Methylobacterium currus: one gene and its partner. The protein of the gene in region 1 interacts with the protein of each later gene in a pairwise test. Links are inferred from orthologs where the notes say so. Each region holds a gene or a part of one and is shown on either strand. Other genes may lie near its edges. The genes, in order: ssb and DA075_RS23255.

Evidence for each region.
Region 2: the proteins of ssb (region 1) and DA075_RS23255 interact in binary tests that used the Escherichia coli proteins (3 or more experiments, as listed by UniProt). The link is inferred for Methylobacterium currus from one-to-one orthologs.

Annotation. Positions count from the first base shown.
Region 1 is NZ_CP028843.1:5,783,891-5,792,054, reverse strand. What follows is about bases 2,259-5,119. They hold ssb (single-stranded DNA-binding protein), read left to right. Parts: upstream 2,259-3,337; coding sequence 3,338-3,901; downstream 3,902-5,119. Other genes in these bases: DA075_RS26605 (TonB-dependent receptor), read right to left, coding at 3,981-5,119; DA075_RS26615 (O-acetylhomoserine aminocarboxypropyltransferase/cysteine synthase family protein), read left to right, coding at 2,259-3,122. Also shown: DA075_RS26625 (sensor histidine kinase), read left to right, coding at 65-1,231; DA075_RS26620 (response regulator), read left to right, coding at 1,448-1,807; more of DA075_RS26615, read left to right, coding at 1,833-2,258; more of DA075_RS26605, read right to left, coding at 5,120-6,146; DA075_RS26600 (malate synthase G), read right to left, coding at 6,963-8,164. UniProt on the Escherichia coli protein: Plays an important role in DNA replication, recombination and repair. Binds to ssDNA and to an array of partner proteins to recruit them to their sites of action during DNA metabolism. Acts as a sliding platform that migrates on DNA via reptation.
Region 2 is NZ_CP028843.1:5,026,877-5,035,115, forward strand. The notes cover bases 2,768-5,703. They hold DA075_RS23255 (primosomal protein N'), read right to left. Parts: upstream 5,361-5,703; coding sequence 3,174-5,360; downstream 2,768-3,173. Other genes in these bases: DA075_RS23250 (hypothetical protein), read left to right, coding at 2,768-2,946; DA075_RS23260 (DUF2293 domain-containing protein), read right to left, coding at 5,405-5,703. Outside these bases: DA075_RS23240 (FAD-binding and (Fe-S)-binding domain-containing protein), read left to right, coding at 1-1,304; DA075_RS23245 (pirin family protein), read right to left, coding at 1,378-2,316; more of DA075_RS23250, read left to right, coding at 2,650-2,767; more of DA075_RS23260, read right to left, coding at 5,704-5,794; DA075_RS23265 (CatB-related O-acetyltransferase), read right to left, coding at 5,846-6,481; DA075_RS23270 (NADP-dependent malic enzyme), read left to right, coding at 6,566-8,239.

The DNA of each region.
Region 1 (8,164 bases):
TCGGGTTGAGCCGATCCGCGCCAGCCGGGATGCATGCCGCCCGGGCGGGTCTGGAGGCTGGTGGATGGTCGCCCACGACGCCGACGCCGAACGCGCCTCCGGTGACGAGACCGCGCGCCAGCGCGCCATCCACGAGGAGACCGCCCGGCTGCGCGCCCTTTTGCGCGACGCGGCCGGCCTTCCTGCGGGCGGCGCGTCCCCCGTCCCCGCCGGGTGGGAGGCGCGGCTCGCCACCGCCGAGGAGTTGAACGCCCGGCTGCGGGCGAGCGAGGCCTTCACCGCGAGGCTCCTGGCGGCGAGCCGCGACAGCATCCAGGTCCTCGCCCTCGACGGCACGGTGCAGTGGCTGAGCGAGGGCGGCCGCGCCGCCGCGGACCAGCCCGACGACCCGGTGATCGGCACCGCCTGGGCCGCGTCCTGGCCGGATCCCGGCGACCGCATCGCCGCCGAGGTGGCACTCGCCGCCGCGCGGTCCGGGCGCACCGGCCGCTTCCGCGCGCCCTCCGGCAGCCAGGACCCGCGCTGGTGGGACGTTGTGGTCTCAGCCATCCAGGGGCCCGACGGAACCCCTGAGCGCCTGCTGGCGGTCGCCCGCGACGTGACGGAGGCGCACCGGGCCGAGGAGCAGCAGGCGCTGCTGATGCAGGAGATGGCGCACCGGGTGAAGAACACCCTGGCGCTGGTCCAGGCGGTCGCCGCCCAGACGCTGCGCAGCGCCTCCACCCTGGACGCGGCGATGGAGGCGTTCAACGGCCGCCTGATGGCCCTGTCCGACGCGCACGACGTGCTGATCCGCGGCGCCTGGGCGGCGGCCGACCTCGCGGCGGTGGTCGAGGGCGCGATGGCGCCGCATCTCGACCGGGAGGCGGGCCGGTTCGCCGCCGCCGGGCCCCGCGTCAGCCTCGGCCCCCGCTCGGTCCTGACCCTGTCGCTGATGCTGCACGAGCTCGCCACCAACGCGGCGAAGTACGGCGCCCTGTCGAGCCCGACGGGCCGCGTCGCCGTCACCTGGGAGCTTGCGGGGAGCGCGGAGATCCTGCTGCGCCTGCGCTGGCAGGAGAGCGGCGGCCCGCCCGTCGCGCCGCCGACCCGGGGCGGCTTCGGCTCGCGGCTGATCGAACGCAGCCTCGTGCACAGCTTCGGCGGCCGGGTCAGCCTGCGCTTTCCGCCGGAGGGCGCCGTGATGGAACTCGAGGCGCCGCTCGCGGCGATGCAGGACGGGACGGCGTAGCCGTCACCCGGACGGGACGGCGTCGCAGTCCTGCGCCGATTTCCGGCCACGCTTGACCCACGGGATGCGGACCCATAGGCAGCACCCTTCGGCAGCAACCTTTCGCCCCCGGCCGCATTGCCCGCGATGACATCCGACCAACACCGACACGATCAGGCTTCCCGTCAGGAAGCCTCCCGGCAGGATGGGCCTGACGCTCCCTGCGACGCCGCGCCGGTGGTGCTCCTCGTCGAGGATGACGGCCTCCTGCTGATGGAGGCCGCCGACACCTTGGCGGAGGCCGGCTTCACGGTCCTGGAGGCGCCCCATGCCGACCAGGCGCTCAAGGTGCTGGAGAGCCGGCCCGACGTCGAGGTCCTGATGACCGACGTCGACATGCCGCTCGGCTCGATGAACGGCTTCGCCCTCGCACGCCTCGTCTCCCGGCGCTGGCCGCGCATCCCGGTGCTGGTGGTCTCCGGCATGGGCAGCCCCGGCCCGCACGACATGCCGCCGGGCGCGCGCTTCATCCCCAAGCCCTACGCACCGTCGGCCCTGGTGCGCACGCTCCACGACACCGTGCGCCGCGCCGCCTGAGCCGACCCTTCCACGGACGAACCCGATGACCGATCCGACCAAGCTGCATTTCGCCACCCGGGCGGTCCATGCCGGCACCGCGCCCGACCCGGCCACCGGCGCCCGGGCGCAGCCGATCTACTTCACCAACGGCTTCGTGTTCGAATCGAACGAGCAGGCCGCCGACATCTTCGCCATGCGGGCGACGGGCTTCTCCTATTCCCGCGGCTCGAACCCGACCGTGGCGGCCCTGGAGCGCCGGGTCGCGGCGCTCGAGGGCGCCAAGGCCGCGGTGGCGGTGGCCTCCGGCCAGTCGGCGATGCTGCTCGTGCTGATGACCCTGATGCAGTCGGGCGACGCCTACGTCGCCTCCTCGCGGCTGTTCGGCGGCTCGCTCGGGCTGATGCGCCGGCTCGAGGGCCGCTACGACCTCGTGCCGCAATTCACCCGCGGCCTGACTCCCGAGGACTTCGAATCCGCGATCACCGACAAGACCCGGGCGATCGTCTGCGAGTCGATCGTCAACCCGTGCGGCACGGTCATCGACCTCGAAGGCGTCGCCGCGGTGGCGCGCAAGCACGGCCTGCCGCTCGTCGTCGACAACACCCTCGCCTCCCCGGCCCTGATCCGGCCGATCGAGCACGGCGCCGACATCGTGGTCCACTCGACCTCGAAGTTCCTGTCGGGCTCCGGCACGGTGATCGGCGGCATCGTCTGCGATGCCGGCCGCTTCGACTGGAAGGGCTCGGGCCGCTACAACCTGATCAACGAGCCCTGGCCCGATTACGAGGGCCTGATCGTCTCCGAGCGCTTCCCCGAGACGTCCTTCGCCACCGCCTGCCGGCTGTTCGGCCTGCGCGACCTCGGCCCCGGCCTGTCGCCGATGAACGCCTTCCTGACGCTCACCGGCACCGAGACCCTGCCGCTGCGCATGGAGCGCCACTGCGCCAACGCCAAGGCCGTCGCGGCCTTCCTCAAGGACCACCCGAAGGTGGCCTGGGTGAGCTACCCGTCGCTGCCGGGCCAGCCGGGCGAGGCGCTGGCGAACCGCTACTCGCCGATGGGCGTGGGCTCGATCTTCACCGTCGGCCTCAAGGGCGGCGAGGCGGCGGCGCAAAAGTTCATCACCGGGCTCAACCTGATCTCGCACCTCGTCAATATCGGCGAGATCAAGTCCCTGGCGATCCACCCCGCGACCACCACCCACCGCCAGCTCCCCGCCGCCGACAAGGAGGCCGCCCGGGTCGGCCCGGACACCGTGCGGCTGTCGATCGGCCTGGAATCGATCGAGGACCTGATCGCCGACGTGGCGCAATCGCTCGACGCGCTCGACTGAGCATCGGCGCCGTCCGGGCTCCCCGGACGGCGCTTGCCTCTTTCTCCGAACAAATGTAGAACATGCTCCGGCCTCCGGCATGTGTGTAGTGGGCAAAAGGGCGCCCCTCCCCTTGCCGGTCCAGGCCTGTTCGGCCCAACTCGCGGACCCGAAGCGGTGGTCCGCGGCGTCGGCCGGGCATGCGCCCGAGTGAGATGGAACGAGAGGAGAGCGGGATGGCGGGCAGCGTGAACAAGGTGATCCTGGTGGGCAATCTCGGGCGCGATCCCGAGACCCGCCGGCTGGCCTCCGGCGATCCGGTGGTGAACCTGCGCCTGGCCACGTCCGAGTCCTGGAAGGACAAGGCGACCGGCGAGCGCAAGGAGAAGACCGAGTGGCACTCGGTCGTGATCTACAACGAGAACCTGGCCCGGGTCGCCGAGCAGTACCTGCGCAAGGGCTCGAAGGTCTACGTCGAGGGGCAGCTCCAGACCCGCAAGTGGCAGGACCAGTCCGGCGTCGAGAAGTACACGACCGAGATCGTGCTGCAGCGCTTCCGCGGCGAGCTGACGATCCTCGACGGCCGCGGCGGCGGGGCCGAGGGCGGCATGTCCGAGATGGGCGCCGACGACATGGGCGGCGGCCAGATCAGCCGCGGCGGCGATTTCGGCGGCGGTGGCGGTGGCGCCGGTCGCAGCAGCGGTGGACGCTCGTCGTCCGGCGGCGAGCGGCGCCCGGCCCCGTCGGGTGGCGGCAACCAGAAGCGCTACGACGACCTGGACGACGATATCCCGTTCTAGGGTTCCGACATCCCGTCGGTTGCGTCGATCGCGGCCCGGATCGCGCGATCCGGGCCGCTCTGCGTTCACGCCGCGCCCGTCACAGGTCGACCGACATCGACAGCAGGTAGGTGCGCGGCGCGCCCTGGAAGAAGGTGCCGAACGAGGCTACCCCAGTCCAGTAATTCGCCCCGGTGACGTTTAGCACGTTCGCCCGGAACGTCGTCTTGCGGCCCTCGATCACGGTCGCGTAGCGCAGGCCGAGATCGAGGCGCGCCCAGTCCGGCAGGGCCTGGGTGTTCGCGGTGTCGACGAACTGGCGGCCGGTATAGATGACGGCGCCGGTCAGGGTCAGGCCCGGCACCCCGGGCAGATCCCACTCGGCGCCGAGATTGAGCTGCACCCGCGGCACCCCGATCGGTACGTGGCCGACATTGGCGGCGGTCGCGGTCCGGGTGAGCACGCCGTCGAGCAGCGTCAGGCCGCCGAGGAGCCGGGCCTGCGGGGTGATCTCGCCGTAGACGCTGAATTCGAGCCCGCTGACCTGCTGCTCGCCGGTCTGCGCGAAGCGGCGCTGGAGGCTGAGCTCCCCGATCGGCCGCGTGATCTGGAAGGCGCTGAACGTCGCGCCGATCGTGCCCGCATCCACCTTGATGCCGGCCTCGACCTGATGCGCCACGGTGGGCGCCAGGATCTCGCCGGCATTGGTCGCCGTGGCCGGGGCGACGTCGCCCCGGCTCAGGCCCTCGATGGAATTGACGAAGAACGACACGCTCTCCCACGGCCGCACCACGAGACCGACCAGGGGACTCGTGGCGCTCTTGTCGTAGGCGGAGGCCAGGGTGCCGACATTCGGGACGTAGTTATGCGCCTCGATGCCCTGCCGGCGCAGGCCGAGGGTGAGCAGGACGCGGTCGTCGAGGACCGACAGCGTGTCGGCCACCGACAGGCCCGTCAGCGTGCTGTCGGAGAGGCGTGGCCGCGAGGTGATCGCCGGCGGGGCGAGGGTCGGGACCAGGATGGGATCGTAGAGGTTCGACCGATAGGTCCCGGTGCCGGCGGGAAGCCGGCGGGCGGTGTCCTCGGCGTAGCGGGAGGCCTGCATGACGAGGGCGTGGCGGACGAAGCCGGTGTCGAACCGGGCGCGCAGGCCGCCATCGATGGTGAGGCGGTCGACGCCGAGGCTGTAGAATTGAGGGGTGGTGGTGGTGTCGCCGCGCGCGTTGACGATGGTCGGGGCCGAGGCGAAGTAACGCTCGACCCCGGTCTGCGCGCCGCCGAGATCGCCGAACAGGGTGACCCGGTCGGTGAGGTCGTATTCCAGCCGCAGCAGGCCGCCGCGATCGTCGATATCCGAGTATTCCCAGGGCTGGGTGAGGTTGCGGCGGCCGTTCGGCGCCCTCGGGACCGGCACGCCGGCCCGGAGAAGGAACGGGCGCAAGGGAGCGGTGAAGCGGTCGGTCTGGGCCAGCAGGTAGAGCCACGCCCGGAACCGCTCGCCCTGGTAGTCGAGGGCGAGCGCCCCGACGCCGGTGGTCTCGGATTGCCGGTCGATCGGCGTGTCGCCGCCGCGCAGGCTGCCGACGAGGCGCGCGCCCCATTCCCGGTTCTGGCCGTAGCGCCGGGCGACGTCGATCTGGCCGCCGCCTTGCGCCACCGAGCCGTAATCGAGGGACAAGCGTGTGAGGTCCTCGCCGGCGCGCTTGGGCACGATGTTGATGACGCCGCCGATGCCGCCATTGGGGGCGACGCCGGAGAGCGCGGCGGAGGGTCCCTTCAGGACCTCGATGCGCTCGGCATAGTCGGTGAAGACGCGGAAGCTCGGGGCGACGCCGTACACCCCCTCGAAGGCGAACTCGCCGCTGGTGTTCTCGTTGATCGGAAAGCCGCGGATCGCGAACGAGTCGAACGGGGCGCCCGTCGTCTGCGTGCCGCGCACGGACGGATCGAGGGCGAGCGCCTCGGAGGCCGTCCGGGCCTGCCGGTCGCGGATCAACGTCTCGGTGTAGCTGCTGACGCTGAACGGAGACTTCGTCGTCTCGGTATTGCCGAGGAGGCCGAGCCGTCCGCCCCTAGCGACCTGCCCGCCGGCATAGGCCGGCACGATCCCGGGGGGGGCCGCCGGTCCGGAGACCGCGATCTCGTCGAGCCGGATGTCGGTCGCCTCCTCGGCCCGCGCCGCTCCGGCGTGATCCGCGAGCCAGATGAATGTCGCAGCGATCGCCCCGCATGATCTGCCGATGCGACGATGTCGTGCCTGTTTCATGCCGACGAGCCCAGCTCACAGGGCGTCGTCGGACCATGTTTCATGGTCCGATCGTCGTTCGCCCTAGGGAATGGATGGTCGTATCGCATCGGGTGCGACAAGGCGCAACACTCGAATACATGACGATGATATTTATTATTTATAATAATGCCAAATCGACATGAGCATTGCAGCTTGCAATTGTGGCTCTCGTGGCATGCATCGGAGCCTGCTTGAATTGGCCAACCGTCGTGCAGCCCTCTGCATCATCCCGGAGCCGTGCAGCGGAACTTGGCATGATGCAGAGAGATGTCGGACTGTCTGCCAGCTTGATCGATGCAACCGATCAAACGAATTCTCATAGACAGGAACATCGGATCTTGATCGACGCAGCCATAAACCAAGCGTGCGCCCAATAACCTATTTCGCCAACCTGCCCGTCATTCCCGAGACGCGAAATCTCGATCCGGCATCATGAAGCGCAAGTGGAAAGGGGGAGCGGGATAGTGTCCGCTTCGTTCCGAAGCGGTGAGAGCCAGTCTCGCCAGCTGCAACGAAATCGATCCTGCGCGCGTCATTCCAGGGCCGCGCAGCGCAGACCGGAATGACGCCGAGGATGCCAATATTGTCGATCAGTCAAACCGGATCAGTCGTTCCGGATTGCCCGCCGTGCCCTTTCGGGCCCGGGATCTTTCGGGACTCACCATGAAAGATTCAAGAGCGATCGACCACATTGCGCCGGGTCTTGGAGGGACCACATCGAGGCAGCCCCCCAATCATGGCGGACATCGAGGGGGCGTCCGGCCGAAGACGCCGGACGCCCCTCCCCGTCTCGCCTCAGGCCGGCGCGCCCGCGGCCTTGGCCTCGCGCCGGCGCGCGTGCAGCACGTACTCGGTGTAGCCGTTCGGCTGGACGCGGCCCTTGAACACCAGGTCGCAGGCCGCCTGGAAGGCGGGTCCGTCGAAGCCCGGCGCCATCGGGCGATAGAGCGGGTCGCCGGCATTCTGGCGGTCGACCACCTTCGCCATGCGCTTCATCGTCTCCATGACCTCCGACTCGGAGACCACGCCGTGGTGCAGCCAGTTGGCGATGTGCTGGGACGAGATGCGCAGCGTCGCCCGGTCCTCCATCAGGGCGACGTCGTGGATGTCCGGCACCTTGGAGCAGCCGACGCCCTGGTCGATCCAGCGCACGACGTAGCCCAGAATGCTCTGGACGTTGTTGTCGATCTCCTGCTGGACGTCGTCGGGGGCGAAGTTCGAGCGGGCGAGCGGGATCTGCAGGATCTCGTCGAGCGCCTGGCGCGGCCGGCGCGCCAGTTCCTGCTGGCGGGCCTTCACGTCGATCTCGTGATAGTGCAGCGCGTGCAGGGTCGCGGCGGTCGGCGAGGGCACCCAGGCGGTGCTGGCCCCGGCCTTCGGGTGGGCGCCCTTCTGCATCAGCATGTCGGCCATGGCGTCGGGTGCCGCCCACATCCCCTTGCCGATCTGCGCCCGGCCGAGCAGACCGCAGGCCAGGCCCACATCGACGTTGTTCTCCTCGTAGCCCTTGATCCAGGGCGTGCCCTTCATGTCGTTCTTGCGGATGACCGGGCCGGCCTCCATCGAGGTGTGGATCTCGTCGCCGGTGCGGTCGAGGAAGCCGGTATTGATGAACACCACCCGCTCCGCCGCCGCCTTGATGCAGGCGGCGAGGTTGACCGTGGTGCGGCGCTCCTCGTCCATGATGCCCATCTTGAGGGTGTTGGGCTTCAACCCCAGCATCGCCTCGACGCGGGTGAACAGCTCGACCGCGAAGGCGACCTCCTCGGGCCCATGCATCTTCGGCTTGACGATGTAGACCGAGCCGCGGCGGCTGTTGCGGAGGCCGGACGTGCTCTTGAGGTCGTGGATCGCGATCAGCGCCGTGATTGCGGCGTCCAGGATGCCCTCCGGCACCTCGGCACCGGATTCGTCGAGCACCGCATCCGTGAACATGTGGTGGCCGACATTGCGCACCAGCATCAGCGAGCGGCCGGGTACGCTCACCTCGCCCTGGC
Region 2 (8,239 bases), 760 kb from region 1 along the record:
CGGACTGGGGCGGGCTCGGCGGCGCGGTCGAGATGTGCAACAACAACGGCACCTGCCGGACGCTCGCCGGCGGGGCGATGTGCCCGTCCTACCGGGTCACCCGGGCCGAGGAGCACCTGACAAGGGGCCGCGCCAACACCCTGCGCCTCGCCCTCTCGGGCCAGCTCGGGCCCGACGCGCTCACCGCGCCGGAGACGAAGCGGGCGCTCGACCTCTGCGTCTCCTGCAAGGCCTGCCGCCGCGAATGCCCGACCGGCGTCGACATGGCGCGGATGAAGATCGAGGTTCTGCACCACTACCATGCCCGCCACGGGCGCTCCCTCGGCGAGCGCGTGCTCGCCCACCTGCCGGCCTATGCGGGGGCCGCCGCGGCGCTGGCTCCCCTCCTCAACCTGCGCGACCGGGTGCCGGCGCTGGCGCGCCTGTCGGAGCGGGTGCTGGGGCTCTCCGCCGCGCGCCCGCTGCCGCGCTGGCGCCGGCCCTGGCGCGAGGCGGGCGAAATCGCCCATCCCGGCGACGTCGCGGGCGACGGCCGCGACCTCGTCCTGTTCGGCGACACCTTCAACCGCGCCTTCGAGCGCGAGACGCTGGAGGCGGCAGACAGGGTGCTGCGCGCCGCCGGCTACCGGCTTCACCGGGTGGCCGCCGCGGGCGGGGCGCGGCCGCTCTGCTGCGGGCGCACCTACCTGGCGACGGGCGACACCGACCGCGCCCGCGCGGAGGCGCGGCGCAGCCGCGACGCGCTCCTGCCCTTCGTGCGGGCCGGCGCCCGGATCGTCGGGCTCGAACCGGCCTGCCTGCTGACCTTCCGCGACGAGGTCGCGGCGCTCCTGCCGGGCGAGGAGACCCGGGCGCTGGCCGAGGCGGCCCTGCTGTTCGAGGAGGTCCTCGCCGCCGACCTCGCGCGGGGCCGCGTCGCCCTGCCCCTCGCGCCTCAGGGCGGGCGGGTCGCGCACCTTCACGGCCATTGCCACCAGAAGGCCTTCGGGGCGATGGGCGCGGTCGAGGCCGTATTGCGCGCCGTGCCGGACCTCGATGTGCGGGTGATCGAGTCGGGCTGCTGCGGGATGGCCGGCGCCTTCGGCTACCGGGCCGACACGCAGCAGGTCTCCCGCGCCATGGCCGAGCTCGCGCTCTTTCCGGCCCTGCGCGCCGCCGGTCCCGCCGACCTCGTCGTCGCCGACGGGACGAGCTGCCGCCACCAGATCCGCGACGGGCTCGGCCGCGAGGCTGTCCACGTCGCCCAGGTGCTCGCGGCGGCGCTGGAGCCGGCGCGCGACGGCGTGGCGCGCGACGCGGCGTGACGGTGAGCCCGGCGGCGACGAACGGGTCCCTATGCGACGCGGAAGCCGACGGGGCCCCGCCGAGCCCCATCCCTTACGGGTAGCGCACCGGCGGCGGGTCCTCGGGCAGCGGAATGAACTCGGCGTCGTTCGGCACCGTGTCGAACCGGCCCTGGCGCCAATCCTCCTTGGCCTGCGCGATCCGCTCCGGCCGCGACGAGACGAAGTTCCACCAGAGATGGCGCGGCCCGTCCATCGGCTCGCCGCCCAGCACCATGAAGCGGGACTCTTCGGTCGCCCGCACGCTGATCCGGTCGCCGGGGCGGAAGACCAGGAGCTGGCCGGGGCCGAAGCCGTCGCCGGCGATCTCGATCGCGCCCGACACCGTGTAGATCGCGCGCTCGTCGTAATCGGGGTCGAGCGGCAGGACGGCGCCGGCCTGAAGCGCCACGTCGGCATAGACCATCGGGGTCGAGGTCCGCACCGGCGAGCGCGCGCCATAGGCCTCGCCGGCGATCAGCCGGACGGTCTTGCCCTCGGCCGAGACGATCGGCAGCGAGGCGGCGTCGTAATGCTCGAAGGCCGGGGCGGTCTCCTCGTCCTGCGCCGACAGGGCGACCCAGCTCTGGAGGCCGAACAGCCGCGAGCCCGTCTGCCGCAGGGCGCCGCCGGTGCGCTCCGAATGGGTGATGCCGCGCCCGGCCGTCATCCAGTTCAGCTCGCCCGGACGGATCGGCAATTCGGTGCCGAGGCTGTCGCGGTGCATGATCTCGCCGTCGAACAGGTAGGTGACGGTGGAGAGGCCGATATGCGGATGCGGCCGCACGTCCATGCCCTGCCCGAGCAGGAATTCCGACGGGCCCATCTGGTCGAAGAAGATGAAGGGGCCGACCATCCGGCACTGGGTCGAGGGCAGCGCCCGCCTCACCGCGAACGAGCCGAGGTCGCGCGAGCGCGGCACGATCAGGGTCTGGATCGCGTCGCAGCTGAAGCGGTCGCCCGGGACCGGGTCGTCGGCACTGTGCCAGCTCATCGCTCATGCTCCTTCTCGCGGCGCCCGATGCATCGTGTCGGGCCGGGTGCGTCCGAACGGCCCTACCTTGAGGCCTTGCATTCCACTTGAAAATGGAAACGACCGAAACGCATCGTTTCGCATACTGCTATGCTGCCGAACTCGCGGACGGGTGCGCGGGCGCCGCTCGCCGCTCGCCGCTCGCCGAACGATGATGGCGGCGGCTCTGGCGGTCCGTGCCCGGCCGCACGGACCGCACGACCCTCGGGCCGGACGAACTGACGTAGCGGCACACAAGCCCGGCACAATCCAGCGGAGGCACGCTCCAGAGTGACTGACAGGAGGTATCGCGCCGTGAGCCATGATGCGCTAACGGAGGAACAGGCAGCCGAGCGCCTGGCCCACCATCTTCTCAAGGAGGCCTACCAGGATCTCGCCTCGGTGTTGCTCAGCGCCAACGCCAAGGCGGCCGAGAGCCTGTTCTACGCCATCGAGAAGCGCACCGCGGACGCGCTCCGGGCGATCGTGACGGACCAGAGCGAGGGGGCCGCCTCGACCCGCATCGCCCGTACCGTCGGCAGCGAGCTCAACGACTTGTTCGAGCGCGTGCATGGCCGCGGCGGGATCGCGGCGCCGAAGCGGGTGGCATAAAACCGACCATCCAGGGCCCGCATGACGATCGGCGGCGAGTCCGTGCCGGAGAAGTGCGGCCTTCAACGCCGGCTGCGCCGCGCGAAGCATTGTCGGGTCGAGGTGGCCTTCGCCAAGCCTGACGGGACGGAGCGGCGCGACCCGCAGCGCGACGCGGCGGTGGACCGGCGGCTCGGCGGGAGCGGTGGGGCCGGTCGGCAAGTGCGGCGGCCAGGCCGCCGTGACGGCTACAGGAAGCTCTGCGGGTCGACGTCGATCCCGACCTTCAGATTCCCCCGCGGTTTCGGCCCCCGGGCGAGCCAGTCGCGCAGGTAGCTCTGGAGGTCGATCTCGCGCTCGGTCTTGACCAGCAGGCGGAAGCGATAACGGCCGCGCACCAGGGCCAGCGGCGCCTCGGCGGGACCGAGCACCATCACGCCGGGCGGCGGCTCGGCGACGCGGGCGAGCGCCCGGCCATGGGCCTCGGCGGCCTCGCGGTCGGTGCAGGAGATCACGAGGGCCGCGAGGCGCCCGAAGGGCGGCAGGCCGGCGACCTCGCGCGCCGCCGTCTCCTCGGCATAGAAGCGCTCGGCGTCGCCCGAGATCAGTGCGGCGATCACCGGGTGCTCGGGCTGGTAGGTCTGGACGAGGGCCCGGCCCGGCTTCTCCCCGCGCCCGGCGCGGCCGGTGACCTGCTGCAGGAGCTGGAAGGTGCGCTCGGCGGCGCGCGGATCGCCGGAGGTGAGGCCGATATCGGCGTCGAGCACGCCGACCAGGGTCAGGTGCGGGAAGTTGTGGCCCTTGGCGACGAGCTGGGTGCCGACGACGATGTCGCAGCCGCCCTCGGCCACGGTCTGGAGTTCGGCCCGCAAGCGTTCGGCTCCGCCGGGAAAGTCGCTTGAGAGCACGATCACCCGCTTGTCCGGGAAGGTGGCGGCGACCTCCTCGGCGATGCGCTCGACGCCCGGCCCGCAGGCGGTCAGGTTGTCGAAGGTGCCGCACTCGGTGCAGGCCTCGGGCCGCCGCTCGGCATGGCCGCAATGGTGGCAGACCAGCGCCCGGCGGAAGCGGTGCTCGACGAGCCAGGTCGAGCAGTTCGGGCATTGGTAGCGGTGGCCGCAGGCCCGGCACAGGGTCAGCGGCGCGTAGCCGCGACGGTTGAGGAAGAGCAGCGCCTGCTCCCCCCGGGCGTTGGTCTCGGCGATGGCCGAGACCAGGCTCGGCGACAGGTAGCGCCCGCGCGGCACCTTCTCGGTGCGCATGTCGATGGCGCGGATCTCCGGCAGCCGCCTTCCGCCGAAGCGCTCGGGCATCACCACCCGGCGGTAGCGGCCGCGCTCGGCATTCACCCGGGTCTCGATCGCGGGGGTGGCCGAGGCCAGCACCACGGCGGCGTTCTCCAGCTTGCCGCGCACCACCGCCATGTCGCGGGCGTGGTAGCAGACGCCATCATCCTGCTTGTAGGCGCCTTCGTGCTCCTCATCGACCACGATCAGGCCGAGCTTGCGGAACGGCAGGAACAAGGCCGAGCGGGCGCCCACCACCACCTGCACCTCGCCCGAGGCGACGCCGGCCCGGATGCGCTCGCGCCGGCGCCCGCCGACCCCGGAATGCCAGGCGGCGGGCCGCACGCCGAAGCGCTTGGCGAAGCGGTCGAGGAACTGGGCGGTCAGCGCGATCTCCGGCATCAGCACCAGGGATTGCACGCCCCGGCGCAGGGCCTCGGCCACGACCTCGAAATAGACCTCCGTCTTGCCCGACCCGGTCACGCCTTCGAGCAGCGTCACGCCGCCCTCCCCCGCCGCGCCTCCGCCGGGGGGCGGCGCGGTCAGGGTGGCGATCAGCGCGCGCGCCGCCTCGGCCTGGGGCTCGGAGAGGGCGTCGTGCGGGTGGTCGGGATCGGGCGGCTCGGCGACCCGCTCGGGCGCCAGCGCCACGGTCTCCAGCACGCCGTCGTCGATGAGCCCGTCGACCACCCCGGCGCTGACCCCGGCCTCCAGGCTGAGCGCCCGCTTGCCCCGCACCACGCCGTCGGCCGCCACCGCCACCACCTTGGCCCGGGCCGGGGTCATCCGGCTCGGCGGCATCCCGGTCGCCCGCACGCCGATCCGGGCGGTCTCGGTGCGGCTTTCCTCCGGCAGGCGGAGCGCCATGGCGAGCGCCGAGCCCTTCGGCGCCAGGGTGTAGCGGGCGATCCACTCGACGAGGCGGCGGAGCGCCGGGCTCAGGGCCTCGACGCCGATCCGGCCGCTCACCCGGCGCAGGTTGGAGCCGGCGCCGTCGCGCAGGGACCACACCACCCCGACGGTTTCCCGCGGCCCGAGCGGCACCTGCACCACGTCGCCCTCCTGGAGGGTGAGTTCGGGCGGCACGGCGTAGCTATAGGCCTGGTCGAGGGCGAGCGGGATCAGGACGTCGGCGATCGGGGCGGTCATCGGGGCTTCGGAGCGGACGGCATCGTCCGTTCATATAGGAACGGTCACGCCGGCTCGCCCCCGGCCGCCGCGGATCCGTGCGCCCCGGATCCCGGCGTTTCCTCGTCCTCGCCGATGCGCCGCCGCACGCCCCATTCGGCCAGGACGGCATTGAGGTCGTCGAGGATGAAGTGGCGGGCGCTGTCCTGGTCGTAGCCCTCCTCCAGGAGGGAATCGTACTCGGTGAAGACGTGGCGGGCGTAGGACACCAGGCCGAGCCAGGCGGCGGTCTCGGGCGCCGCGCCGCGCAGGCCCGGGCTCGCCAAGGCCCGGTCGACGATCGCCTCCGCCTCGAAATCCGGCACCCGGGGCGCGAGGCGGGAGAGCGCCGCCTCCACCGCCTCGCGGCGGGTGGGGAGCGCGCGACGGGGCGCGGGATCGGGGCGGCGGCTCATCGGCGTCCTTCGCGGGCGGGAGGGCGACCCTGCCGGACCGGGGCGATCGTGTCACCCCCGGGCTCGCGGCCGCGGATCCCGGGATACCGGATCCCCTGCCCGCAGGGCCCGCACCAGGGCCTCCGCCTCGCCGCCCTGGAGGAGCGGCACCAGGGACCGCACCCGCTCCGGCGGCAGCGCCCACCAGGCGGTCTCGACCAGGGCCGCCACGATCTCCGGCGGGAAGCGGTGGCGGATCACCCGGGCGGGATTGCCGGCAACGATGGCGTAGGGAGGCACGTCGCGGGTGACCACCGCGCGGGCCGCCACCACGGCGCCGGGGCCGACCGTGACGCCCGACAGGATCAGGCAGCCCGAGCCCAGCCAGACATCGGCGCCGATCGCCACGTCGCCCCGGGACGCATGGTACTCCTCCGGTGCGTCGAGGTCGGGCCACAGGCCCCGCATCGCCGCGAACGGATAGGTCGAGACCCAGTCGGTGCGGTGGTTGCCGCCGAGCAGGATCTCGACCTTGTCGGCGATCGAGCAATAGGGGCCGATCGACAGTCGCGCGCCCGATTCCGGAAAGCGGATCTTCGGCCTGCCGTAGGAGTACGGACCGATCTGGAAGCCGTAGCGGGCGGCGAGCTTGGCCAGATGCAGGCGGGTCTCGTTGTGAGGGTTGCGCCCCTGCCGCAGGCGGTGCAGGAAATCCTTCACCCGCGGGCACCGTCGTGAGTCGCGGGCGGGGCGGCGGGCCCGAGCTTTCGGGCGATCCGGGGAGAGTACGCGGTGAGCAGCAACATTTCGGACGATCTGAAGAGCGGCGCGCTGTTCTATCACCGTCATCCGAGACCCGGGAAGCTGGAGATCCAGCCGACCAAGCCGCTCGGCAACCAGCGCGACCTCGCGCTCGCCTACTCCCCGGGCGTCGCCGCCGCCTGCGAGGCGATCGCCGCCGATCCGGAGGAGGCCGCGACCCTAACGGCGCGCCAGAACCTCGTCGCGGTGGTCTCGAACGGTACCGCGGTCCTCGGCCTCGGCGATATCGGCCCGCTCGCCTCCAAGCCCGTGATGGAGGGCAAGGCGGTCCTGTTCAAGAAGTTCGCCGGCATCGACGTCTTCGACATCGAGCTCAACGAGAAGAACGTCGACAAGCTCGTCGACGTGGTGGCGGCCCTGGAGCCGACCTTCGGCGGCATCAACCTGGAAGACATCAAGGCGCCGGAGTGCTTCGAGGTCGAGGAGCGCTGCCGGGCGCGGATGAACATCCCGGTCTTCCACGACGACCAGCACGGCACCGCGATCATCGTGGCGGCCGCAGTCCTCAACGGCCTCGAATTCGCCGGCAAGCGGATCGCCGACGTCAAGATCGTCACCTCGGGCGCGGGCGCCGCGGCTCTGGCCTGCCTCAACCAGCTGGTGTCGCTCGGGGCGCGGCGCGAAAACATCTTCGTCACCGACATCGAGGGCGTGGTCTACAAGGGCCGTGACACGCTCATGGACCGCTGGAAGGCGGTCTACGCCCAGGACACCCAGGCCCGCACGCTGGCCGAGGTGATCCCGGGGGCGGATGTCTTTCTCGGCCTCTCGGCCGGCGGCGTGCTGAAGCCCGAGATGCTCGAGCGGATGGCCGAGAAGCCGCTGATCATGGCGCTCGCCAACCCCTATCCGGAGATCATGCCGAATCTCGCCGAGGAGAAGCGGCCGGACGCGATGATCTGCACCGGCCGGTCGGACTTCCCGAACCAGGTCAACAACGTCCTGTGCTTCCCCTACATCTTCCGGGGCGCGCTCGATGTCGGGGCGACCACGATCAACGAGGCGATGAAGGCGGCGGCCGTGAAGGCGATCGCCGGGCTCGCCCGCGAGACCCCGTCCGACGTCGTCGCCCGCGCCTATGGCGGCGAGGCGCGGCCCTTCGGCCCCCATTCCCTGATCCCGAGCCCGTTCGATCCGCGGCTGATCCTGCGCATCGCGCCCGCCGTGGCGCAGGCCGCCATGGAGTCCGGCGTCGCCAAGAGGCCCCTGCCGGACGTGCAGGCCTATACCGAGTCCCTCGACCGGTTCGTGCACCGCTCCGGCTTCATCATGAAGCCGGTCTTCACTGCGGCCAAGGAGGATCCGCGCCGGGTCATCTACGCCGAGGGCGAGGACGAGCGGGTGCTGCGCGCCGTCCAGGCGATCGTCGAGGAGGGGCTGGCCAAGCCCATCCTGGTCGGCCGTCCGAACGTGATCGAGACCCGCCTGAAGCGCTTCGGCCTCGCCATCCGGGCCGGCCAGGACTTCGAGCTGATCAACCCGGACGACGACCCGCGCTACCGCACCTACGTCGCCACCTACATGGACCTCGCCGGGCGCCGCGGCATCACGCCGGACGCGGCCCGCACGCTGGTGCGCACCAACAACGCGGTGATCGGCGCGCTCGCCGTGCGCCGGGGCGAGGCCGACGCGCTGATCTGCGGC